Regions from separate parts of the Bacterioplanoides pacificum genome, predicted to be linked through region 3. Evidence: predicted binding sites of a transcription regulator. Region 3 holds the regulator's gene; each other region holds the start of a gene.
What was found. The regulator sigma-54, encoded in region 3, starts transcription at its own class of promoters, with help from an activator protein. The targets are predictions, from matches to a motif close to TGGCACNNNNNTTGCTNT.
Positions count from the first base shown of each region.

Region 1 (3,285 bases), on a different contig from region 3:
AGCGTGAGCTTACAGGCTGTAGTACATGTCGAACTCTTCTGGGCCGAATTGGATGTGTGTGCCGAGAAGCACACACTGGCCCGGAAGAACTCTGCTGTAAGTAACCTTACAGGCTGTAGTACATGTCGAACTCTTCTGGGTGAGTCGTGTGCTCTACGCGGTACACGTCTTCCATTTTCAGTTCAACGTAAGCGTCGATCATGTCTTTGGTGAACACGCCACCTTCAACCAGGAAGTCGCTGTCTGCTTGCAGGGATTCCAGCGCTTCACGCAGGCTGCCGGCAACCTGAGGAATCGCTGCTGCTTCTTCTGCTGGCAGGTCGTACAGGTCTTTATCCGCTGCATCACCAGGGTGGATTTTGTTTTTAATACCGTCGATACCTGCCATCAGCATGGCAGCGAATGCCAGGTATGGGTTTGCCATCGGATCAGGGAAACGTGCTTCAACACGCTTACCTTTAGGCGAAGCAACGTATGGGATACGGATAGAAGCCGAACGGTTACGGGCAGAGTATGCCAGCATTACCGGTGCTTCGAAGCCCGGGATCAGACGCTTGTACGAGTTGGTTGACGGGTTAGTGAAAGCATTCAGCGCTTTCGCGTGTTTGATGATACCGCCAATGTAGTACAGTGCCATTTCGCTCAGGCCTGCATAGCCGTCACCAGCGAATTGGTTCTCGCCGTCTTTCCAGAAAGACTGGTGAACGTGCATGCCGGAACCGTTATCGCCAACCACTGGCTTAGGCATAAAGGTTGCGGTTTTGCCGTAAGCGGCTGCGACGTTGTGGACGATGTATTTCATCATCTGTACTTCGTCCGCTTTTTTAACCAGGGTGTTGAACTTAACACCGATTTCGTTCTGACCGGCGTTGGCCACTTCGTGGTGGTGAACTTCTACGTCCAGACCAATCGCTTCCATGGTGTTACACATAGCCGCACGGATGTCGTGGTGGCTGTCTACTGGTGGAACCGGGAAGTAACCGCCTTTAACGCGAGGACGGTGACCCAGGTTACCGCCATCCATCACGGCTTCGTTGTTCCAGGCACCTTCGTCAGAGTTGATTTTGTAGAAACAACCCGACATGTCCGCGCCCCAGCGAACGTCGTCAAACAGGAAGAATTCTGGCTCAGGACCGAAGAAAGCGGTGTCGCCCAGGCCGGTGGACTTCAGGAATTCTTCAGCGCGCTTGGCAACAGAACGTGGGTCACGCTCGTAACCTTGCATGGTCGCTGGTTCGATGATGTCACAACGCAGGATCAGAGTGGCATCTTCAGTGAAAGGATCCAGGTAAGGAGTGCTGTCGTCTGGCATCAGGATCATGTCGGATTCGTTAATGCCTTTCCAGCCAGCGATGGAGGAACCATCAAACATCTGACCGGTTTCGAAGAATTCTTCGTCGACGTAACGAGCAGGGATAGAAACGTGCTGCTCTTTACCTTTGGTATCGGTGAAACGCAGGTCAACCCAGCGTACATCGTTTTCTTTGATCAAGTTCAGAGTGTTCTCTGACATCTTCATTTCTCCAGATGCTGGTTCAATTTGATACGAGGCTGCTGCCCCGGCAGTTATGCTTAATTTCGATAAATCTACAGGAGCAATTAGTGTGCCACTCAATAAAAGCGCTGAAATCGCACAGAATCAGGGCTTTATTGAATGTTGCGCAAATAAACTGCACCAAATTTAAACATTGCGCCGTTGGTGTGAACCAATATGGTGCAAACTGCAGATGAGGGCAGTAATTTCCCGTAATCGCCTGCACATTATAGGTTCACGCTCTGTTTTCGTATATGGATAAAAGCCAGGATATTCCGGGAAAAAGACAGTGTAGTAGGCCGGGGAACTCGGGTATAATCGCGCCTCATTTTTTATGGTGTTGATGCCTGACGATAGCGCAGCACCGCCCTCATTCTATTTAAGAAAGGCCCGTGCTGTGATCGAAAATCTCAGAAATATCGCCATCATTGCCCACGTTGACCATGGTAAAACCACACTGGTAGACAAGCTGCTGGAGCAATCCGGTACGCTGGATCGTAACCAGGGTGGCGAACGAGTTATGGACTCGAACGACCAGGAAAAAGAACGTGGTATTACCATTCTGGCGAAGAACACCGCCATTAAGTGGAACGACTATCGTATCAACATCGTAGACACCCCTGGACACGCCGACTTCGGTGGTGAGGTTGAGCGGGTGATGTCGATGGTGGATTCTGTATGTCTGCTGGTCGATGCGGTAGACGGCCCTATGCCTCAGACCCGCTTTGTCACTCAGAAAGCGTTCGAGCGTGGCCTGCGCCCAATCGTTGTAATCAACAAAATCGACCGTCCGGGCGCACGCCCTGACTGGGTCATGGACGAAATCTTCGATCTGTTTGACCGCCTGGGTGCGACAGATGAGCAGCTCGACTTCCCGGTGATTTACGCCTCTGCGCTGAATGGTATTGCCGGTGATGATCCGGACAATATGGCTGAAGATATGTCGCCGCTGTTCCAGATGATTGTGGATCATGTTGAAGCGCCTAAAGTCGAAGTGGATGGCCCCTTCCAGATGCAGGTGTCGGCGCTCGATTACGACAGTTTTGTTGGTGTTATCGGTGTTGGCCGTATTACCCGCGGTAAACTGAAGCCAGGTACGGATATCCAGCTGATCACCGCTGAAGGCAATACCCGTAAAGGCCGTATTCAGCAGGTGAAAGGTTTCCACGGCCTGAACCGTGTTGACGTGGCCGAAGCGGCCGCCGGTGACATCGTTTGTATTTCCGGTATCGACGGTCTGAACATCTCTGACACTCTGTGTGAGCCAAACAATGTGGAAGCATTGCCACCGCTGAGCGTTGATGAGCCAACGGTTTCCATGACCTTCCAGGTGAACGACTCACCGTTCGCCGGTAAAGAAGGTAAATACGTCACCTCGCGTAATATCAAAGACCGTCTGGATCAGGAGCTGATCCACAACGTGGCGTTGCGGGTTGAACAGGGTGACAGTCCGGAGAAATTTAAAGTTTCCGGTCGTGGTGAACTGCACTTGTCGGTACTGATTGAAACCATGCGTCGTGAAGGTTTCGAGATGGCGATTGGTAAGCCGGAAGTGGTCCAGAAAGAAGTCGACGGTGAGTTGCAGGAGCCGTACGAGCAGGTGGTGATCGATATCGAAGACGAACACCAGGGTTCAGTGATGGAAGAGATGGGTAACCGTCGTGCCGAAATGACCAACATGGTTCCGGATGGCAAAGGCCGTACCCGCCTTGAATTCATTATGCCGGCTCGTGGCCTGATTGGTTTCCGTA
Region 1 covers NZ_JBHRYB010000003.1:187,752-191,036, reverse strand. The annotation lists gene glnA (glutamate--ammonia ligase) at 107-1,513, opposite strand; gene typA (translational GTPase TypA) at 1,932-3,285, shown strand, end outside.
Region 1: the regulator sigma-54 is predicted to act here: its motif matches at 1,593-1,610, upstream of glnA (glutamate--ammonia ligase).

Region 2 (3,285 bases), on a different contig from region 3:
AGCGCCACACACCAGAAAATAAAAGGTGTCCATGGCGTATTGAAGTTCAAATACGTTATTTTCCATAACAAGCCCCCCGCATTAGGCTTTAATGTTATTCGATGTCTTTACCGTCACCGGTTTTATTGACCGATGCCAAGACCAAAAATCAGATAGCGTCTGCGCCGGTTTCACCGGTACGGATACGAATCACTTGTTCCAGAGAAGTCACAAAAATTTTGCCGTCACCGATCTTGCCGGTGTTTGCTGCTTTTGTGATGGCTTCAATGACTTTTTCAGCCAGGTCTTCATCGACCGCGACTTCAATTTTTACTTTGGGCAGGAAATCCACCACGTATTCAGCACCACGGTACAGTTCGGTATGACCTTTCTGACGGCCAAAACCTTTGACTTCAGTTACGGTGATGCCCTGAACACCGATCTCAGACAGTGCTTCGCGCACATCGTCGAGCTTGAACGGCTTTACAACAGCAGTAATGAGTTTCATAGAAAACTCCTTATTTAAGGCTTGAAAATATTCAGTTTGTTAACAGCCCGTGCGGGGGCACGGGCTATTGTATGCTTTTTACAGCTCGATAGGCAGGCTGTAAGAAACAACCACTTTCAGATCTTCATCAACATAACTTTCGTCTTCTTCACTGGTTGCTGCATCCTCAGCCTTCAGGCTCTGTGCAATCACTTTACTCAGCGTGAAAGAGATGTTGTCGTTATAGGCGTAAGACACATCCAGATGGGTGTAATCGCTATCGTCATAAACGGTTTTGGTTGTTTCACCAATGTTCTCGATACCGCTGGCCATACCCAGAGTGGCAGAGAATTTGTCGTATTCTCCGGTTAAGGTCACATAGCTATAGTCTTCATCACCGGCCAATACGTAATAATAGGAAGCCGACACAGGGCCATAGCCAGCAGATACGATCAGGTCTGTCAGGCCAAAGGTATTGCCACGGCCATTTTCCTCATCATCGCCGGAATAAACATACGTCCAGGCACTGACGTCGTAGCTGAAGTCACCAGACTCACCGCCATAACCAACGAACAGGTCATACTCCTGTCCCGCAGTGGTATCACCACTTGAAGTCCAGACTCCACCGTACGCACCGCCGGCAGAAACCTTCAGATCACCGGATACAGCCGGTACGCCCTGACCCAGATCCTGGCCACGCCACAGATACATATTGGCTACCGCCGCCGATGCCGATACTTCAACTTCTGCCTGTACCGCAGGTACAGCCACCGCAGTCATCACACCAGCCAGAGCAATCGCTTGAGACAGTTTTTTCATGGTTCATTTCCTTCACAGTTAAATAGGAACTTTCTTTCTCTCAGTGCCTGACGCACCGTTTTAATTCTGTGATTAAGTCTTAGCAGCCGGTGTGCCAACTTTTTAAAACCCCGTGATTTCAGCCACTTAGCAGGAAAACAAACGACAGGAGACATAAAATTGATTTCACGCTGGTGCAATCAGCATGGAAGGGCACCGATTTATTGCACTGAGTGGCAACAGAATGCACCACTTTAAAGCACGGCATTCAATCACGTACAAAGACAGGGCGTGGTATCATGACCGGCATACAGACATCGCTAAGTGAACCGTTATGAACGCAGAACACATCAAAAGCCGGGTTGAAAGCCTGTTGCAACAAAGTCCGTTTGCGGCCTTATCATCCGACATCCGTCTGGCACTGCAGGGCCAGCTACAGGCATTGCTGACCAGCGCCAATCTGGTTACCCGGGAAGAGTTTGAAGTCCAGCTGGAAGTGTTACGTCGCACCCAGGCTCAGCTGGCTGAGCTGGAGCAACGCTTAGAAAAGTTAGAGCAAGAGTAGCAGCGGACCTTGTCCGCGACATTAATAGCAAACCTGAACGGTAAAACCGGAGTCGGGGACAAGCTCCCTCCTACCACCGAACGAATCATTCAGCTTATTTAAATAGCTAACAGCTCACGCGCCTGCTCTGAGGTTTTCAGCTCATGGCCGGCGCCACTGGCCACCACCCGCCCGCGCTCCAGAATGATAAAGTCATCCGCCAGCTCGGCCGCAAAATCCAGATACTGTTCTACCAGCACAATGGCCATTTCGCCACGATCGCGCAACAGCTCAATCACCCGCTGAATGTCTTTAATAATGGATGGCTGAATGCCTTCGGTAGGTTCATCCAGAATCAGTAATTTCGGACGTAACAACAATGCCCGGGCAATCGCCAGCTGTTGCTGCTGCCCTCCGGATAAATCACCACCACGGCGTTTTAACATCTGCTGTAATACCGGGAATAACGCGTAAATCTCCGGATCGATAAAACGCAAATTACGCGGCAGCGCCGAAAACGCTGTCTGCAGATTCTCCTCCACCGTCAGCTGAGGAAAAATATCACGTCCCTGAGGCACATAAGCAATGCCCTGGCGCGCCCGGTCAGCCGGCGACAATCCACTCAGTGTCGAATCCAGCCAGCGAACCTGACCATTCAGCTCGGCCAGCTGCCCCGACAACGCTTTCATCAATGTGGTTTTACCCACGCCATTACGGCCTAACACACAGGTTACCTTACCAATTTCGGCCTGCATGCAAACATCGTATAACGCCTGACTGGCACCGTAGGCGACGTTTAGTTTATTTACTCGTAACATAGCTTTATTTCTCAATTTTTAACGCTGTATCAGCAATGCAAATCGCTTTATTGCTACCGGCCTAAGTATTTTTCGATCACGTCTTCATTCGCTTTCACGGTCGCCAGCGACCCTTCTGCCAGTACACTGCCCTCGCACAATACCGTGACGCGACAATCGAGCGCCTCAATAAAGTCCATATCATGCTCCACTACCATTAACGAATGGCTTTTCGCCAACTGTTTAAATAGCTCTGCGGTCTTCATGGTTTCTTCATCCGTCATACCGGCGGCGGGTTCATCAATTAACAATAATTCAGGTTCCTGCCCCAACAACATGCCAATTTCCAGCCACTGCTTCTGACCATGAGAAAGATTGCCTGCCAGATTATTTTGATGATCCTGCAAATCAATCATAGTCAGGATTTCATCCAGCTTGTCCTGTTGACTCGCCGATAGTTTGTGGCGCAATGCCTGCCAGACCGAACGACCACCTTTCAGCGACATTTCCAGATTTTCAAATATCGTCAGGCTTTCAATCACACTGGGCTTCTGGAATTTTCGGCCAATGCCGATATTAGCCACAGCAGCTTCATCGTATTGGCTTAAATCAAATTCATCTTTAAATAACAAGGTTCCGCTGTCGGCTTTGGTTTTTCCGGTTATCACATCCATCATGGT
Region 2 covers NZ_JBHRYB010000025.1:53,667-56,951, forward strand. The annotation lists gene ACFOMG_RS17155 (ammonium transporter) at 1-66, opposite strand, end outside; gene glnK (P-II family nitrogen regulator) at 149-487, opposite strand; gene ACFOMG_RS17165 (TorF family putative porin) at 566-1,285, opposite strand; gene ACFOMG_RS17170 (accessory factor UbiK family protein) at 1,599-1,829, shown strand; gene urtE (urea ABC transporter ATP-binding subunit UrtE) at 1,928-2,626, opposite strand; gene urtD (urea ABC transporter ATP-binding protein UrtD) at 2,680-3,285, opposite strand, start outside.
Region 2: the regulator sigma-54 is predicted to act here: its motif matches at 1,365-1,382, upstream of ACFOMG_RS17165 (TorF family putative porin).

Region 3 (3,285 bases):
CTGGCCAGCAATGCCCGCTTAAATAACTGACTGGCGTCCGGAGCGTTGCGTAATGCCTGGCGGAAATCGGGTTCATTGAAATTTCTGGCCAGCATCGACAATACCTGAAGATGTTCTTCCGTTGCTTCTTCCGGTACCAGCAACGCAAACACCAGGTCGACCGGCTGGCGGTCGATGGCGTCAAAATCAATCGGTTGTTCCAGCCGTAATAACACGCCAAAGGCCTGTTCGCAGTTGGGCAGACGGCAGTGCGGAATGGCAATACCTTCACCGATACCTGTACTGCCGAGCCGCTCGCGGCCCAGCAGGCGCTCAAAAATATCGTCAGCGGCGCTGTCTTTCAGCTGCGCTGAAATAATCTGCCCGAGATATTCCAACAGTTTTTTCTTGCTGGAAATCGGTACATCAATTTCAGTGCGCTCGGCGCTCAGAATATCGGCGATGGTCATGGATCAACCTTCTTGGGTAATAATCAGTGGCCGTGTTGGCGGGCAACCATTTTTTCTTTGTGCTTCAGCACCTGGCGGTCCAGCTTGTCGATCATGGCATCAATGGCCGCGTACATGTCGTCGCTGTCAGCGCTGGCGTTCAGGTCGGCACCGCTGACATGAATGGTGGCTTCGGCGTGGTGACGTTCGTCTTTTTCCACGGTCAGAGTGACCTGAGCAGTGGTCACGTTATCAAAGTGACGGGTGATTTTGCCCATTTTTTCTTCCACGTGGGCTTGCATTGCTTCAGTGATTTCCACGTGGTGGCCACTAACATTAATTTGCATATCAGACTCCTTCTTTAATTTTGTCTGAGGTGTATCAACGGCTGATCAGATCAGCTGCTTGCGTTCGTTGGATGGTGGAATATGCATGGCTTCACGATATTTTGCCACCGTACGACGTGCGACTTTGATCCCCTTGTCACCCAGCATGGCGGCAATTTTATTGTCGCTTAACGGCTTGCGCTGGTTTTCTTCGGCGATCAGTTTTTTGATCATGGCACGGATCGCGGTGGACGAACATTCGCCACCGGTATCTGTGCTGACGTGGCTGGAGAAGAAATATTTCAGCTCAAAAATGCCACGTGGAGTGTGCATGTATTTTTGTGTGGTCACCCGGGAAATGGTGGACTCGTGCATGCCTACCGCCTCGGCGATGTCATGCAATACCAGCGGCTTCATTTTTTCTTCGCCTTCTTCGAAAAACTCGATCTGGTATTCGACAATTTTGGTCGCCACTTTCAGCAGGGTATCGTTACGGCTTTGCAGGCTTTTGATAAACCAGCGTGCTTCCTGCAGGTGATCTTTAATAAAGGTGTTGTCGGGGCTGTTATCCGAACGTTTTACCAGTGCCGCATAACTTTCGTTTACCCGCAAGCGGGGGGCAATGTCGGGGTTGAGTTCGACCCGCCATTCATCGCGGATATTGCGTACAATCACATCCGGCACAACGTACTCTGCCTGGTCGGGAGAGATGCCGGCACCGGGTTTCGGATTGAGTTCTTTAATCAGTCGCATCACCGACTTCAGGCTGTCTTCCTTCAGCTTGGTTTTGCGCATCAGGGTCGGATAATCTTTGCTGCCGAGCATATCGATATAGTCGCTGATCACCAGCTGGGCTTCTGTCAGCCACGGGGTTTCAGCGGGCAGCTGGGCCAGTTGCAATAACAGGCATTCTCGCAGGTCGCGGCAGAACACTCCGGCCGGATCAAACTGTTGCAGGCGTCGTAAGACGACTTTGACTTCGTCTTCTTCGACATCCAGTTCCGGATCGATGCTTTCCAGTACGTCTTCGATGCTGGTGTGCAGATAACCGTCGCTGTCGACGCCGTCGATAAACATCAGCGCGATTTCACGGTCGGTGTCCGACATCGGTGTCAGGTTGAGTTGCCACAATAAATGATCCTGCAGATCATCGGTGGTGGCATGGCGGGAATCGTAATCGAAGTCGTCGTCAGCCGGACCAGCGCTGGATGCCACGCCGGCGGTAGGCTGATAGGTGTCGTCCCAGTTGCTGTCGACCGGCAGGTCATCGGGCAGTTGCTGGTTGGATAAGTGATCCCCCAGCTCCTGGCTGTCGCTGCCCTGAACATCGTAATCGCTGTCGTTAGCCGTGCTGCTGTTATCGGCACTGGCGCTGTAGTCGTTCAGGCTATCGCTGTTGTGCTGGTCGTTGCTGTCGTTGTCAGAGGCGCGACTGTCCTGGTCGTTGCTGTAGTCGTTGCCTTCGCCCTGATCATTGCCGTCGCTGTAGTCGTCGCTGTCGTGCTCTTCATTTTCGAGCATTGGGTTGGAGTCGAGCGCTTCCTGAATTTCCTGTTGCAGATCCAGTGTCGACAGCTGTAACAAACGAATAGCTTGTTGCAGCTGTGGTGTCATGGTCAGCTGCTGACCCATCTTTAACTGGAGTGATGCTTTCATAAAGTGTCGATAGTCACGCGAATGTCAGGCCTCGTATGTGGCCAACCAATACTTTGCATTATAGGCAAAGCCCGTGCACTTGGAATCCCTGTTTTAACCGAGATGTCATAAATATTGCTTGTGAGCAACAAACCGGGCTGTTACTCACAACCGGAAATCATCACCCAGGTACACTTTGCGCACCTGTTCGTTGGCCAGGACTTCTTCGGCGTTGCCTTCAGCAATAATATGACCACCGCCGACGATATAGGCTTTTTCGCAGATCGCCAGGGTTTCCCGCACGTTGTGGTCGGTAATTAATACACCAATACCGCGATCCCGCAGCTGGCGAATGATGTCCATGATGTCAGACACAGAAATCGGGTCAACACCGGCGAAAGGTTCGTCGAGTAAAATAAAAGACGGTTCAGCAGCCAGCGCCCGGGCAATTTCGACCCGCCGGCGTTCTCCACCGGATAACGCCATGCCGAGGCTGTTGCGGATATGCTGAATATGAAATTCATCCAGCAGACCTTCCAGCCGCTCCTGGCGCTGCTGGCGGTTCAGATCCTGACGGGTTTCAAGAATGGCCATAATATTGTCGGCGACGCTCAGCTTGCGAAAAATAGACGCTTCCTGAGGCAGGTAACCAATGCCTTTCTGTGCGCGGCCATGCATCGGCAGGTGGCTGATGTCTTCATCGTCAATATGAACATGACCTTTGTCGGCCTGCACCAGATTGACGATCATATAAAAACAGGTGGTTTTACCGGCGCCGTTCGGGCCCAGCAAACCAACAATCTGGCCGCTCTGTACCGACATGGAAACGTCTTTGACCACTTCACGCCCGTTGTAACTTTTGGCCAGATGCTGAGCTTTGAGGGTTTTTTTCATGG
Region 3 covers NZ_JBHRYB010000016.1:64,538-67,822, forward strand. The annotation lists gene ptsN (PTS IIA-like nitrogen regulatory protein PtsN) at 1-449, opposite strand, end outside; gene hpf (ribosome hibernation-promoting factor, HPF/YfiA family) at 473-775, opposite strand; gene ACFOMG_RS16230 (RNA polymerase factor sigma-54) at 821-2,410, opposite strand; gene lptB (LPS export ABC transporter ATP-binding protein) at 2,555-3,283, opposite strand; gene lptA (lipopolysaccharide transport periplasmic protein LptA) at 3,280-3,285, opposite strand, start outside.